One region of the Acidovorax sp. FHTAMBA genome, then DNA from elsewhere that is predicted to be linked to it. Evidence: riboswitches for the same ligand, from Rfam matches in the RefSeq annotation. Region 1 holds a riboswitch; the other holds the start of a gene.

Region 1 (7,916 bases):
CAGACGCGGGGAGGGGCGGTGATGTCCGGGTTCATGGGGTGGTCTCCAGTGGCGGTGGGCCGCTCTTTTTCAGGCAGCCCTTGATGCGCTCGCCGCGCACGCGATGAGGGTTCTTCACGATCAGCAGCGAGAGGTAGCTGACCTTGCTGCCGCGCAGCGTGAGCAGTTCGGGGCCGGACAGCCGGCGCTCGTCCAGCGCGCCCACACGCTCCACGAAATGCGCGCCGGCCAGCAGGTCGCGCGCCTCCAGCCAGTCCAGCAGGTCCTCGATCAGCGGCTTGATCTTCATCAGCACCAGGGTGTCGAAGTCGGGCAGCAGCCGGTCGACCGCGCCAACGCCGTAGGCCGCCGGCACGATGGCCACTGTGTCGTCCTGCTCGGCGAACGGTTCGCCCACATCCGCACAGGCCGCGGTGAACGAATTGACTCCTGCGATGATGCGCACCGGCACCCGCTCGTCCAGCCCGCGCAGGGTGCGCGCGAGGTGGCCGAAGGTGGCGTAGGTGGAGGCATCGCCCTCGACCAGGAACAGCACCTCGCGCCCGGCCTGCAGCCAGGGCAGCACGGTCTGCGCGGCCTTCAGCCAGGCGCGCGCCAGCTTCTCGCCGTCGTGGGTCATGGGAAACAGCAGCGGCGTGTGCGTTTCGGGCAACGGCAGCCCGGCGCGCATCACGATGTCCAGCGCATAGCTGGGCGTCTTGCCACTGCGCACCGGGTAGACCCAGATGGCGTCGCGGCACTCCAGCGCGGCCCAGGCCGCGCGGGTGATCAGGCCGGGGTCGCCCGGGCCCAGCGAGATGCCGTGCAGGGTGCCCATGCGCGGGGTGGTTGAAGGCGTGACGTCAGCCATGCGCCGTCTCCTCGGCCGCCACCACCGGCCCGTGTTCGCCGTGGCCCATGGGGCCCACGCCGGCGCACACCAGCCACACCGGGTTCTCGGCCGCCATGCGGTGCATGTGCAGGATGGGGCGGCTGCGCGCCGCCTGCAGCTGCAGCACGTCCCAGTCGGCGTTCAGCTGCTGCAGGGCCTGGGTGGCGGTGGCCAGGTTCTCCAGTGTCACGAAGTTCATCACCAGCCGGCCGCCGGGCCGCAGGCGCCGCAACACCTGCTCGATCAGTCCGGCCAGCTCGCCGCCCGAGCCACCGATGAACACTGCGTCGGGGTCGGGCCAGTCCTCCAGGCCCTCGGGCGCCTTGCCGTGCTGCAGCGTGTAGTTGCTGACGCCGAAAGCTGCATGGTTGCGCCGGGCGATGGCGTGGTCGGCCTCGTTCTTCTCGATGGCGAACACATGGCCCTGCGGGCACAGGCGGGCGGCCTCCAGGCCCACCGAACCGCTGCCGGCGCCGATGTCCCAGACCACGCTGTCGGCGTGCAGCTGCAGCCGCGCCAGGCTGACGGCGCGCACCTCCTGCTTGGTGATCAGGCCTTTCTCGGGCTGGCGCTGCTCGAAGGCGCTGTCGGCCAGGCCGAAGCGCACCGGTTGCGGTCGCGGCCGGGTGCGCCACAGCAGCACCACGTTCAGCTCGGCAAAGCGCATGCTGGCCGCCTCGGTGGGACTGAGCTGCGCATGCACCTGTTCGTCGGGCTGCAGCAGGTCTTCAGCCACGGCCATGTGGAAGTCGCTGCCCAGACCTTCGGCCAGCAGCAGGCGGGCGATGCGGTCGGGGCAGTTGGCCGGGCTGGTCAGCAGCAGCAGGCGCTGCTCGGCGCGCAGGGCCTGGGCCAGCGCGTACAGGCCGTGCGAGGGTGGGGCACCGCGCTGCCACTCGCCTGCGTCGGCGGCGTGCACGGAGACGATGCGTGCGTCCTGCCAGGCCAGGCCCACGCGGGCACAGGCCAGTTGCAGGGTCGAGAGGTTGGGCAGGATCTCCAGCGCGTCCAGGCACAGGTGCTGGGCAAGGTAGGGTGCGATGCCGTGGCACAGCGGGTCGCCGGTGGCCAGCACCACGCAGGACTGGTGGGCCTCGCGTGCGGCGCGCACCCAGCCGGGCACGGCCTTCAATTGTCCTGTCAGGTCGTGGGTGAGGGTGCCGGGCTTGAGTGCGTGGCGGAACAGCGCCAGCGTGCGCGCGCCGCCAATCACCACGTCGGCCGTGCGCAGGTGGGCCAGCGCGGTGGCGCCGAGGCTGGCCACGCCGTCGTCGAGCACGCCGATGACGCGGCAGCGGTTGGGATCGTGGGAGGGCAGGTCGTTCATTCGGTGTCGAAGTCGAAGTGGTGGGTGTGGCCGATGCCGGTGCGGCCGGCGGTGGCGGGGCGGGGGCGCGCCTCGACGGGGGCCGAGCGCACGTCGGCCACCAGCTTGCCGCTGAAGTCGCACACCAGCACGCGCAGCGCAAACGCGTGGCCGTAGCGCTCGGGCGCGGTGAGTGTGTCGATGGCGCGCTGTGCGAGCGCCTGGTGAAAGGCCGGGCCCAGGCCGCGTTCGACCATCAGCTCGGCGCCGAAGCGCGCGGTCTCGGCGGCGGCGATGGCGGCGCAGTCTTCGTCCGTGGCGCCGATCTGCCGGGCGATCTCGGCGACCAGGTCGGTGTCCACCACGTTGCGGTTGGCGTGGGTGATGGTCTCGCCCTGGGCGATCTTGGTCAGCTTGCCCACCATCACGCCCAGCACCACCTCGGGCAGGCCCTGGGCCACCACCTCATCCAACGCGTAGCGCAGGAAGTCGCCCATCTGCACGAAGCAGGCGGCGGGCAGGCCAGGGCGTTCCGCACGCAGCGTCTGCATGGCAAATGTCTCGGTGCGGCCGCCGGTGGTCAGCGCCACCACACCGTGGTCCAGCGTGGCCGCCACCTGGATGCCCTGCACCACGCTGGCCCGCCAGGCGGCGGTGGAATAGGGTTTGACGATGCCGGTGGTGCCCAGGATGCTGATGCCGCCCAGGATGCCCAGCCGCGCGTTGGTGGTCTTCTTCGCCATCTCCTGGCCGCCGGGCACGCTCACGGTGACCTCCAGCCCGTGCTGTGTGAGTAGCCTCGGCGCGGCCTCGCGCAGGTTGTCGGCGATGTTCTGGCGCGGCACCGGATTGATGGCCGGACCGCCCACCGCCAGCCCGAGGCCAGGCAGCGTCACCGTGCCCACGCCGTCGCCGGCCACGAACGCGATCTCACCTGCCTTGCCGGGCAGCAGGCGCAGGTCCACCGTGAGGTGCGCGCCGTCGGTGCAGTCCGGGTCGTCGCCCGCGAACTTCACCACCATGGCGTGGGCGCTGTGCGCATCGCAGCGCCTGTCGTGCACGTCAAAACGCACCCGCTGGCCGTTGGGCAGCAGGCTCTCCATGGCGTCGGGCACCTGCCCGGTTTCCAGCCCCTGCGCCGCGGCCCGGGCGGCCGCGGCCGCGCAGGCGCCGGTGGTGAAGCCGGTTCGTGTACCGCGCGGGGTGGTGCTTTCCATTCAGGCGCCCTCGGCGCGTTGCTGTGCCTCGGCCAGCGCCAGCAGCGCGTGCAGGGCGGCGACCACCAGGGTGGAGCCGCCCTTGCGGCCGCGGATGACGATCCAGGGCACGTCGGCGATCTGCGCCATCAGGTCTTTCGACTCTGCGGCCGACACGAAACCCACCGGCATGCCCACCACCAGGGCCGGGCGCACGCCGTCCTCCATGATCAGCCGCACGAGTTCGATCAGCGCGGTGGGCGCGTTGCCGATGCCGACGACGGCGCCCTGCAGCAGGCCCAGGCGGTGTGCCTTGCGCATGGCCTGCACGGCGCGGGTGGTGTTCTGCGCCTGCGCCTGCGCAATCACGTCGGCGTCGCTGATGAACTGGTGCGTGGACATGCCGAAGTGCGCCAGGCGCGGCCGCGACAGGCCCGAACAGATCATCTCCACATCGGCCACCACGGGGGTGCCTCCGCGCAGCATCGCGGCCACGCCCGCACGCACCGCGCCGGGGTGGAAGTCGGTCAGGCCGTTGAACTCGAAGTCGGCGTTGGCGTGGATCATGCGGCGCACGATCGGCCACTGCTCGGCCGAGTAGGCGTGCCGCCCGGCCTCGGCGTCGATGATGGCGAAGCTGTCGTGCTCGATGGCCTGGCCGGCGGCGGTGAGCTGCTCGGTGACGGTGTTGACCGTGCTCATGCGGCAGCACCCTCGTGCGCATGGCTGTGCACGTGCACCGGGGCGTGCGTGTGCTCGTGGGAGTGCCCATGGCCCATGTCGTGTGCGAGCTCGCGGTAGCTGCAGCCGTCGCAGGGCAGCTTGCTGTCGGGCACACCGGCCAGCAGGTCGTGCACGCGCTGCTCCACCAGTTCGAAGATTTCTTTCTCGAACCCGAAGTGCGTGCCGCAGGCAAAGCGGATCTGCGGGTACTGCGCCCGCAGGTGGTCCACCTGGCGGTGGATGCGCTGCATCAGCGTGCCGGTGTAGAGGTAGTAGGGCAGCACCACCACTTGGCGCAGGCCGATCAGCACCTGCCGCTGCACCACGCGCTCCAGCCGCGGAAAGGTGATGCCGGTGAAGGCCAGGTCCACCAGCTCGTGGTCGCTTTCTTCCTGAAGCCAGCGCGCCATCTTGGCCATGTCGCCGTTGGCGCCACGGTCGGACGAGCCCCGGCCCAGCAGCACCACGCCGGTGGTGGTGGGGTCGGGCATGTCCAGCGTGGCCATGGCCTGGCGCAGGCGGCGCTTGAGGATGGCGAGGATGGGGTCGCAGGCGCTCAGGTGCGGGCCGTAGAGGAACTCGACGCCGGGTGCGTGCTCGCGGGCGTGCTCGATGGCCTCGGGAATCTCCATCTTGGCGTGACCGGCGGCATTCAGGATCAGTGGCAGCACCAGCACGCGGCGCGACGACCGCGCCGCGGCCAGCAGGCCATCGTGCAGCGAGGGCGCGGCAAATTCGATGAAGCAGACCTCGATGCGCCAGGCCGGCTGGCGCGCGCGCCACTGGTCGACGAAGACGCGGATTTCCTGGTTGCCGGTGTCCTCGCGCGAGCCGTGGCCCACCAGCAGGATCGTGGTGTGATTCATGTCGTGGCTTTCCTGAAGCGGTGTGTGAAGCCCGGGTCGTAGAGCCGGGACCGGGTCAGCTCGGGCCAGTGGCGCGCGCCCAGCGTGGGGCTGGCGATCACCATGGCCTGGCTGACGATGCCAGCGTCGCGGCACTGTTGTTTGATGGTGGCCAGCGTGCCGCGCACGATGCGCTCTTCGCCGGGCCAGCTGGCCTTGTGCACCACGAGCACCGGCGCGTCGTCGGACCAGCCGGCGGCGCGCAGGCCGGCTTCCACCTTGTGCAGCAGCGTGATGGACAGAAAGATGCACAAGGTCGTGCGGTGCGCCGCCAGCGCGGCGAGGTCCTCGCCGTCGGGCATGGGCGTGCGGCCTTCCACCCGCGTGAAGATGGTGGTCTGCGTGACCTCGGGCAAGGTGAAACTCTCGACCGCCGCCGCCGCCGAGGCCATGGCCGAAGACACGCCCGGCACCACCGCCACCGGCACGCCCGCGGCGTCCAGCGGCTGCACCAGTTCGATGAGCGTGCCGTAGAGGGCCGGGTCGCCGGTTTGCAGGCGCACCACGGTGTCGCAGCGCGCCGCGTTTGCGATCAGCCAGGCCGACATCTGCTCCAGCGTCATGTCCTTGCTGTCCGCGATCAGGCAACCCGGCGGTGCCCAGCGGGTGGCCGCCTCGTTCACCAGCGAACCGGCGAACAGGATGGCCCCGGCGCGCGCGATCAGGTCGCGCCCCTTGACCGTGACCAGGTCCGGGTCGCCCGGACCCGCCCCCACAAACCAGACCGTTCCGAGGCCCATGGTGTGCCCCCGGTCAGGCGGCCTGGTGCAGACGGCGATCCACCACCGCGCTGCCCTGCAGGCCACGCAGCGTCTTGGCCAGTGCGAGCACGGCCAGATCGATCAGCGGCTCGGCCAGCACCACGCTCATGTAGGCGGCGCCGAAGCTGCCGATGCTCACCAGGTTCTCGGCGCCCAGGCCACGCCCGTAGAGCGCCCAGAAACCCACCCACAGCACGATGCCGCCCTGGTAGGCCAGCGACAGCTTCAGGGCCTGGCCGTAGCGCAGATCCACATAGGCCATCTGGTCGGGAATCACGCGGCGAGCCAGCGCCGCGGTGGCGAACAGCGGCACCAGCAGCGTGGTCACGTTCATACCGTACTGCGGCAGGTCGAAGGGTGCAAAGAACAGGCCCTGGATCAGCAACCCACCCGCCAGCCCGATGGCCGCGGGTGCCGCGCCGAACAGCAGCATCAGCGTGGTGCCCAGGATCAGGTGCACCTCGGACACGCCCACCGGGTGGTGCGGCAGCACCTCGAAAAAGCAGAACACCAGCGCCGTGGCCAGCGCGGCCCGTAACAGCAGGGCCGCTGCGCCGTCCTTTCTGATCGCGTCCGCGGACAGCTTGGCCGTGTAGCCGATGCAGGCGGCCGCCGTGGTGTAGCTCAGGGCGAGCTTGGCCCCGTCCACCAGACCTGGTTCGATGTGCATGAAGTGACTCCTTGGGTTGGATGCGTTGGACACAACGCGGTTAAAAAGTCGGCAAAGACCCAAGGGAGAGGTGAGGACAGGTTCCGTCGGCGAACGGACAGCCCCCGGCGAGCGCACGCGCAGGCGCTGGCACAGACTCGCAAAGCAATGCGAAGGGACGACATGAGAACACCGGCGAAGACCCCTCACCGCCTTCCCCGACGGTGTTTGGGTAATGCGGCTGCGCTTGGGGCGCAGCCTCCTTGTTGGCCGGTATCCGGGCTGACAGAACGTTTCTCAAAGCCTTCCCGGTGTGACCCAGTGGCGAAACTTTGAGAAATGGGGGCCTTGGCAATGCCTTGGACCACCCGTCTGCTTACCGTTGCGGGGGCAGCGCAGGTTAGGTTCGTCCGTGTGGGACTCGCCCTCCTGCTTCCCGTTGAACTGCGATGCCTGAACAGCATCGCGAGCACCAACAGCTTTTATTCTATACCCCCAAAAATTGCTCGGAGCGTTTGAGCGGCAACGTTGCAATCCTAGAGCTCGTGCATCGGAGCATGGAGCACAGGCGAGAGGCTCGTATAGGCTGGGAGCAGACCGCCATGTCGACTCTGCCATGCTACGCAGTCGATAGAAAGCCGACTTACAAAGTGCGCTCCATTTCTTCATCCAGCCAAACGCAAGGTCTTCACCAACAGCGCATACAGCCCATCCACCGCCTTGTTGCCGCGTGACTCGCGGCTGCGGTAGACGGCCACCTCCATTGGGATCAGCGGCCCCAGGCCCTGGTCCGCGCCCAGCACCATCAGGTGCGGCGGTGCGCTGCACTGCGTTAGCACGGCCACGGCCAGGCCGCTGTCAACCGCCGCGATCTGGCCGGCCAAGCTGGAGCTGTTGTAGACCACCTTGTAGCGCCGCCCCTGCTGCGCCAGCGACTGGATGGCGCCGCGCCGCGCGAGGCTGGCCTCTTCGTACACCGCGATCGGCAGCGGGTCGCGCCGCCACAGCTCGAACTGCGGCGAACCCACCCACACCATCGGCTCGTGGAACAGAAGGGTCCCACGGCGCGCGTGATCGCGCGAGACCAGGGCCAAGTCCAGTTCGCCACGTGCCACACGCGGAATCAGCGCGGGCGACTGCTCGCAGTGCAGTTCGATCTCGACGCCGCTGTGCTTGGGCGCAAAGCGCTTGAGCACCGGTGTGAGGTACTTCGCCGCGTAGTCGTCTGGCACACCCAGGCGCACCCGCCCAGTCAGTTCCTCGCCGTGCAGCGCGGCCTGGGCCTCAGCCTGCAGATCCAACATGCGCCGCGCGTAGCCCAGTAGGGTCTGGCCGTCGGGCGTGAGCGCCAGCTTGCGCGGCCCGCGCTCCAGCAGGCGTCGGCCCACCGCGTCTTCCAGCTTCTTGAGCTGCATGCTAACGGCTGACTGTGAGCGGTGCACATCGCCCGCGGCGCTGGAGAGCGAGCCCGTGTCCACCACGGCCACAAAACACTTGAGCCAGTC
Region 2 (7,916 bases), 2.4 Mb from region 1:
AACGTCGACGAGTTCCAGTCCCTGAAGAACGTGCCCGGCGTACGTCTGCTGTGGGCGCGCAGCCCGGCAGACCTGGGCGGGCTGACGCCCTCCGACTGGGTGGTGCTGCCCGGCTCCAAGTCCACCGCCGCCGACCTGGCCTGGCTGCGCGCACAGGGCCTGGATCAGGCCATAGCGCAGCACGCGGGGCAGGGTGGCACGGTGCTGGGCGTGTGCGGCGGCCTGCAGATGCTGGGCGAGGCGTTGATCGACACCGCAGGCATCGATGGCAATGCGCCGGGCCTGGGCCTGCTGCCCCTGGTCACCACCTTCGAGGTGGCCAAGACCGTGCGGCGCGCCCAGGCGCAGTTGGGTGCGGTGCAGGGGGCGTGGGCGGCATTGGCAGGGGTAGCGGTCACCGGCTACGAAATCCACCACGGCCAGACAGCCCAGCACCCGGCCATGGCTGCCAAGGGCGATGTGGCGCGCGAGGTCATCCCCGGCATCGCCTGGCAAAACCCGGCGGGCAACGTGCTGGGCGTGTACCTGCACGGTTTGCTGGAAGACGCTGCTGTTTTGAAAGCCCTTTTTGGTGCCCATGCGCCCACACTGGAGGCTGTATTTGATGGGCTGGCCGATGGCGTTGCCCGGCACTTCGAACCCGGTGTGCTGGACGCCCTTGTCGCGCAAGCTGACGCCGAGTAAGCCCCGCGATGGCACTCTCCTGGGGGCACGGCGCATGAAATTCATATGAAAATAGCCTCTAGCGCTTATCCATCAAGCGCCAGCAGCTATCAAAACTGAAGCAATTGCGCACCCCGCGTTGACGCCGACACGTCTGCCGCCATTCATCGACACCAGGGTGATCGGTAGCCCAACAGCCCGCAGGGGCATCGTCACCCGGGTTGTCGATTCGGGCGCGCTCAACCGCCGTTGGTAACGGGCGCGGGTGGGGCTCTCCCCCACCTGGCGGGCCTCAGGGAAGCCCAGGTCGCATGCCCGCGACCGGCCATGCGCGCGTTCGCCACAAGCGGGAAAACCCCGGCGTAAAACTGAGAACTGAGTCCAGAAATCCGGGCCGGGCTTGGCTAACATCCGCCAGTTCCGAACGACCGTTCGATTTTTCAACCCTTCTGCGAAGCATTCCATGACCGAATTGCCTGTAAGGCCCTGGCACCCGTCGTACCAGCAGGTGGGCATTGCCCCGGAACTGGAGTCGATGCCCCACCGCAACCTGGCCGAACTGACCCACGAATGCTGCAAGAAGTGGCAGGCGCAGAGCAAGGTGAAGGCCGCCTTCAGTTGCGTGGTGCCCAACGGCATGAATGGCCGTCTGAGTTTTGAGCAGGTGGACGAACTTTCCGACGCGTTTGCCGGGTACCTGCGTGCCGTGGCGGGCCTGAAGGCGGGCGACCGCGTGGCCGTGCAAATGCCCAACAGCCTGGGTTACCCGGTGGCGGCACTGGGGGTGTTCAAGGCTGGCTGTGTGCTGGTGAACACCAACCCGCTCTATACCGAGACGGAAATGATCCACCAGTTCAACAACGCCGGCGCCAGGGTGCTGGTGATGGTGGACATGTTCGCCGACAAGCTGCCGGCGGTGCTGGCCAAGACCGGGATCGAGAAGGTGGTGCTGGCGGCAGTTTCGGAGTTCTTCCCCGCCGTGCCTGGCGCCGTTGTGCGCGGGGTGCAACGCTACTGGAGCCGGGTGCTGCCGCAGGTTTCGGTGCCCCATGTGCGGCTGAAGGATGCATTGACCCAGGGGCGCGCCACGCTGGCCAAGACGCCCGCCCGCACCTACTGGGAAACCGTGGGCCGCCATGACCTGGCGCTGCTGCAGTACACCGGTGGAACCACCGGCGTGAGCAAGGGCGCGATGCTGACGCACGACAATTTGCTGAACAACATCCAGCAGACCCGCGCCATGGGCCAGACCCACATGGCCATGGGCGAGGAATGCGTGCTGACGGCCCTGCCGCTGTATCACATCTTTGCCTTCACGGCCAATCTGCTGGGCTTTCTGTCGATTGGCGGGCATAACGTGCTGATCCCCAACCCCCGGCCAGTGCAGAACCTGCAGCGCGCCATGGAGAACTTCCCCATCACATGGATGACGGGAGTCAACACCCTGTTCAACGGCCTGCTCAACGAAGAGTGGTTCGTGGCCTACCCGCCCAAGACGCTCAAGGCGTCCATCTCTGGCGGCACTGCGCTGCACACCGTGGTGGCGCAGCGCTGGCGCGAGTTGACCAAGACGCCGATTGCCGAGGGCTATGGCCTGACCGAGACCGCGCCGGTGGTGAGCTTCAACCCGCTGACCGGCACGCCGCGCGACGGCAGCATCGGCATTCCCGCCCCGGGCACCGACGTGCGCCTGGTGGACGACCAGGGGCAGGATGCCGCGCCGGGAGCACCCGGCGAGATCTGGGTGCGTGGCCCGCAGGTCATGAAGGGCTACTGGAACGCCGAAGAAGAAACCGCCAAGGTCATGAACAACGGCTGGTTCGCCACGGGCGATGTGGCCGTGATGGACGAGCACGGCTTCATGCGCATCGTGGACCGCAAGAAGGACATGATTCTGGTGTCGGGCTTCAACGTGTACCCCAACGAGGTGGAGGACGTGATTGCGGACATGGACCATGTGCTGGAGGTCGCCGTGATCGGTGTGCCCGACGCCAAGACGGGCGAAGCGGTGCGCGCGTATGTGGTGCAAAACCCGGACCACGCCAAGGAAGTGATGCCCGCCGACGTGATCGCCCACTGCAAGCAGCACCTGGCGGCCTACAAGGTGCCCAAGCTGGTGGTGGTGCGCGATGAACTGCCCAAGAGCCCCGTCGGCAAGGTGCTGCGCAAGGACCTGCGCAGGGCGGTGGCCGAAGAGCTGAACCGGGGTTGAGCCCCACCCCTCCACCCTGAGAACGAGTACTTCAAGATGATCTCCGAATTCGAGACCAAGCTGCTGGGCATCATGATGATCGTCATCATGCTCGGCATGGGCGCATCACTGACCTGGCGCGACTTTCGCATCGCCTTTCGCAAGCCCAAGGGGGTGATGGTGGGCCTTTTGTGCCAGTACGGCATCATGCCGCTGCTGGGCTTTGTGCTGGCGAAGGCGCTGGGCCTCTCGCAAGGCCTGACGGTCGGGCTGATCCTCATGGCGTGCATGCCGGGCGGCACCACCTCCAACATCTTTACCTACTTCAGCAAGGCGGTGCTGGCGCTGTCAATCATGATGACCTCGGTGTCGTCGCTGATCGCGCTGGGCATGGTGCCCGCGCTGCTGGAGTTTTACTCGCAGCTGGCCGGGCTGAGCGGCGATTTCAAGATTCCGGCAGGCAACGTGGCACAGGTGCTGTTTGTGCTGCTGGTGCCCACCGTCCTTGGCATGGTGCTGCGCAAGCTCAACCCCAACATCGGCGCCACCATTGAACTGCTGGGTGGCATGCTGGGGGTGGCGGTGATCCTGTTCCTGGTGTTCACCTGGATTCCACGCAACCACATGCTGCTGGCCGGCACGCCGTGGTACGTGTTCTTTGCCGCCATCGGTCTGGGCATCTTTGGCATCGCACTGGGTTTTGGGCTGGCCCGGCTGCTCAAGCAGGACCCCAACCGCAGCCGCACCATCGCGCTGGAGACCGGCATCCAGAACGGCCCGCTGGCTGTGCTGATCGTGACTCTCACTTTTACCGGCCCCATGCAGCAGGAGGTGCTGTTGATTCCGGTGCTGTACTCGCTGTTCATCGTGATCACCTCCAGCATCGTGACAGTGTTTTTTCGCCGCAAGAGCATGGCCGAAGCACTGGCCCGCGACCGTGCCAAGGACGGCTCGGTGCTGGCCAGCTGAGATCCAGTCCTTGAATGGATGGGGCGCACCGGGCTGCTACCATTCGCGGCTTCAGGTGCCCAATGCCGCTTGGCGGCAACGGGAGAATCGGGAAGGCGGTGCAAATCCGCCGCGTGCCCAACGCTGTAAGGATGATGACCCCTGCTCAATGCCACTGGCCGCCAAGGCCGGGAAGGCGCAGGGGCCAGAAGACTCCAAGCCAGAAGACCGGCCTGAATATCCAACGCGCTGCAAGGCCCGGCAGCGCGCCACCTATTCACGCACAGGGGACTGCCATGAATACCAGCGCAGTGGCGCAAGCCACGCCCAGCGCGCACGCCTTCACGCAAGAAGCGCGCGACGCCATCTACCACGCCATCTTTTCACGCCGCGATGTGCGCGGGCAGTTTCTGCCCACACCCGTGCCTGACGAGGTTCTGAGCCGCATCCTCACCGCCGCGCACCATGCGCCCTCTGTGGGCTTCATGCAGCCCTGGAACTTCCTCGTGGTGCGTTCTCCAGACACCAAGCGCCGCGTGCAGGGTGCCTTTGCCAAGGCCCATGCCGAAGCGGCTGACATGTTCGAGGGCGATAAGCGTGCCGTGTACCAAAAGCTCAAGCTCGAAGGCATCGTCGAGGCGCCCGTTGGCCTGTGCATCACCTGCGACCGCGAGCGCACCGGCCCCGTGGTGGTGGGGCGCACCCACATGAAAACCATGGACCTGTACAGCAGCGTTTGCGCTGTGCAAAACCTGTGGCTGGCTGCGCGCGCGGAAGGGTTGGGCGTGGGCTGGGTCAGCATCTTCCACCAGGCCGACCTGCAAGCGGCGTTGGGCATTCCCAAGGGCATCACCCCCATCGCCTACCTGTGCGTGGGCTACGTGAGCCACTTTCACGCCAAGCCCGAACTGGAAACTGCCGGCTGGCTGCCGCGCCTGCCCATGGAAGACCTCGTGTATTTCGACCAATGGGGCCAGCGCGACGACCAGCAGCCGCTCATCGCCCACCTGCGGCGCGACCAGGCCGCCGCCCGGCGCGGGTGCGAAGCCACCGCCTGACCCTGCCACCATGCGCCGACCCGCGCGCACTGCCATTGATCGCGCGGCCTGCGTGTGCGGTCCGCGCTCCACCTGATTGAAAGTTGAACACGCCATGAATACCCGCCTGCCCCTGATTGCCGACATCGCCGACCCGCAGCTCACCCAGGCCCTGCAGCACAAGCTGGACCACAAGACCAAACCTCTCGGCTCACTGGGCCGCCTGGAGCAGCTTGCGCTGCGCCTGGGCCAGATCCAGGGCACTGCATCGCCCGAGTTACAGCAGCCGCAGATGGTCGTCTTCGCCGGCGACCACGGCCTGGCCGCGCGCGGCGTGTCGGCCTTCCCGAGCGACGTGACCTGGCAGATGGTGGAGAACTTCCTCGTCGGCGGCGCCGCCGTGAGCGTGCTGGCGCGCCAGCACGGCCTGGCGCTCACGGTAGTGGACTGCGGCGTGGCGCGCGACATCGCCCAGCGCGAGACAGCAGCTGGCCAGCCGCGTCTGCTGCTGCGCAAGGTGGCTCCCGGCACGCAGGACGCGAGCCAAGGCCCCGCCATGAGCGCGGCGCAGTGCGCCCAGGCCCTGAACCACGGCATGGTGCTGGTGCACGAACTGCCAGGCAATGTGCTGCTGCTGGGCGAAATGGGAATTGGCAACACCTCGGTCGCCTCGCTGCTGCTGGCGCGCGTGTGCGGCCTGCCCATTGCCGAATGCACCGGCGCCGGCACCGGGCTGGACGCCGCGGGGATAGCGCGCAAGCGCACCGTGCTGCAGCAGGCGCTCGACGCCAACGCCGACGCCACCGCACCGCTCGCCGCCCTGGCCGCGCTCGGCGGCTACGAAGTCGCCGCCATGGTCGGCGCCGTGCTGCAGGCCGCCGCCGAGCGCCGCGTGATCGTGGTGGACGGCTTCATCACCAGCGCCGCCGTGCTCGTGGCCAGCCGCCTGCAGCCCCATGTGCTGCAGCGCTGCGTGTTCGCCCACCGCTCGGGCGAACGCGGCCACCAGCTCATGCTGGCGCAAATGCAGGCCGAGCCTTTGCTTCAACTCGACCTGCGCCTGGGCGAAGGCTCGGGTGCTGCGCTCGCGTGGCCTCTCCTGCAATCGGCCTGCGCCATCCTGCGCGAGATGGCGAGCTTTGAGTCGGCCGGGGTGTCGGGTCAGGCCGCTGTGTGATGCTTTGCCGGTCGCTACCAAATCAATAGCTTCTTGCGCTGGATGAACAAGCGCTGGAAGATAATTTGGCTGATATTTGGTGGAGCGTGACTACACGGCGAAAATGGTTCCCCCTACGGTTCCTGCATCCCGGCACCCCATTCATTCGCAAAGCCCCCTGTGAGCCTTTACACCCAATTGCAAGCCGCCAAGAGCGAAGAAGACGTCAAAGACGCATACATCAAGGCCCTGGGACTCAAGGGCTACACCAAGGGTTTGATCGACATCCAAACCAAAGAGATTTGGTTCGAGGCCAAGGACACCGGCAAGTACTCCAGCTATGCCATGTTCACGCAACTGCTGCATTACGTGCAGGTAGCGTTGAACAAGGGCGAATCGGTTCCGCCCTTCCTGGCGGTCATCGACACCGAAAAAGCGGCGCTGATGAAAAGCACCGATGTGTTGCCGTTTCTGGCCAAGAAAACCGTCAAATGGGGCAAGTCGGCCAGCCAGTACACCCAGGAGGCACTGGACGCCATATCGGCCCACATTGGTACGCACTTCGTGTCGTTCAAGATTTCCACGCACGAAGACGAATTCATTAGCACTGTCCGTGCAGCCATCAAGAGCGGCGACATTATCCGCACCCAGATTACCCCTGACAACCTGAAGCAGGTGTTCGATAAATGGGTGGCCATGATTGGCCGCGAGATTGCCGGCGTGGACGAAGAAAAATACGCCCTGCTGTTCTTTGCGGACATCATGCACGACGGCACCGTGTCCACCCACGCCAACCTGCCCGCCGAACTGCTGCACAAAAACGGCGCGCCCGTGTTCAGTCTGGGCGGCAAGATGCTCGAGCTGGGCAACAAGGAAGGCTATCGGCGCTTCTGGGCTATCTACCACCGCCCGCCCAAGAGCGAGTACCGCGACTACCTGCTGGAGCGCCGCGACAGCCTCATCCCGCTGGACGAACGTAGCTTCAAAGGCGCGTATTACACGCCGCTGCACGTGGTGGACAAGGCCTATGACAAACTGACCGAAACCCTCGGCAAGAACTGGCAGCGCGAATACATCGTGTGGGATATGTGCTGCGGCGTGGGCAACCTGGAGGTCAAGCACAGCAACCCGCGCAACGTCTACATGAGCACGCTGGACCAGGCCGATGTGGACGTGATGAAAGCCACCAAGACCTGTGTGGCAGCGCACCGGTTTCAGTACGACTACCTGAATGACGACATCACCGACGACGGCAAGATCGACTACAGCCTGAGCAATAAGGTGCCGCAAGGGCTGCGCGATGCGATTGCGGCGGGGAAAAGAATATTGGTGCTGATCAATCCGCCGTACGCAGCCGCGACCAATCGGGGAAACACCGCGCAGGTTGGCGACGCTGAGTACAAATCAGGCGTGGCAGATACCAAGTTTGCCGCAACGGCTATGGCGGACTATGGCAGGGCCAGCAATGAGTTGTTCACTCAATTTGTGGCACGAATTGCCCATGAAATTCCAACGGCTACGCTGGCGATGTTCAGTACATTGAAGTACATCAATGCCCCTGACTTTGAGATATTCCGCCAAAAGTGGGGTGCAACCTATCGGGGCGGCTTTGTTGTGCATAACCAAGCGTTCGATGGCTTGAAAGGGAAGTTTCCTATCGGCTTTTTGATATGGCAAACCAATCAGGGTTCGAGTTCACGAATCACCGAAGTGGTTGCTGAGGCTCTCGACAAAGAAGCGCGAGCGATTGGAGAGAAGAAATTCTTCAACATCCCATAATCGCAATACTTGAGCGCGTGGATAGTTCGACCCAAAACCAATGACATCAACGTCATACCGTTAAAAAATGCCGTCACACCCGCGACGGCCACCAAAGATTTGAGGGGAACCAAGTGGGCTGAAGGCGCAATTGCCTGCATGG

The links. A riboswitch is a leader RNA that binds a small molecule or an ion and turns the genes downstream of it on or off. The one in region 1 is predicted to bind cobalamin.
Region 2: it holds a riboswitch for cobalamin, as region 1 does, so the genes downstream of both, bluB (5,6-dimethylbenzimidazole synthase) here and AAFF19_RS21220 (energy-coupling factor ABC transporter permease) in region 1, are expected to answer to the same signal.

The regions. Positions count from the first base shown of each region.
Region 1 covers NZ_CP152407.1:4,547,674-4,555,589, reverse strand. Annotated here, with positions in the region: gene AAFF19_RS21255 (cobalamin biosynthesis central domain-containing protein) at 1-35, opposite strand, end outside; gene cobI (precorrin-2 C(20)-methyltransferase) at 32-850, opposite strand; gene AAFF19_RS21245 (bifunctional cobalt-precorrin-7 (C(5))-methyltransferase/cobalt-precorrin-6B (C(15))-methyltransferase) at 843-2,198, opposite strand; gene AAFF19_RS21240 (cobalt-precorrin-5B (C(1))-methyltransferase) at 2,195-3,394, opposite strand; gene AAFF19_RS21235 (precorrin-8X methylmutase) at 3,395-4,075, opposite strand; gene AAFF19_RS21230 (sirohydrochlorin chelatase) at 4,072-4,962, opposite strand; gene cobM (precorrin-4 C(11)-methyltransferase) at 4,959-5,741, opposite strand; gene AAFF19_RS21220 (energy-coupling factor ABC transporter permease) at 5,755-6,432, opposite strand; cobalamin riboswitch at 6,662-6,903, opposite strand; gene AAFF19_RS21215 (LysR substrate-binding domain-containing protein) at 7,077-7,916, opposite strand, start outside.
Region 2 covers NZ_CP152407.1:2,172,090-2,180,005, forward strand. Annotated here, with positions in the region: gene AAFF19_RS10215 (cobyric acid synthase) at 1-684, shown strand, start outside; gene AAFF19_RS10220 (AMP-binding protein) at 1,127-2,875, shown strand; gene AAFF19_RS10225 (bile acid:sodium symporter) at 2,912-3,823, shown strand; cobalamin riboswitch at 3,860-4,054, shown strand; gene bluB (5,6-dimethylbenzimidazole synthase) at 4,099-4,860, shown strand; gene cobT (nicotinate-nucleotide--dimethylbenzimidazole phosphoribosyltransferase) at 4,955-6,016, shown strand; gene AAFF19_RS10240 (hypothetical protein) at 6,176-7,774, shown strand; gene AAFF19_RS10245 (hypothetical protein) at 7,784-7,916, shown strand, end outside.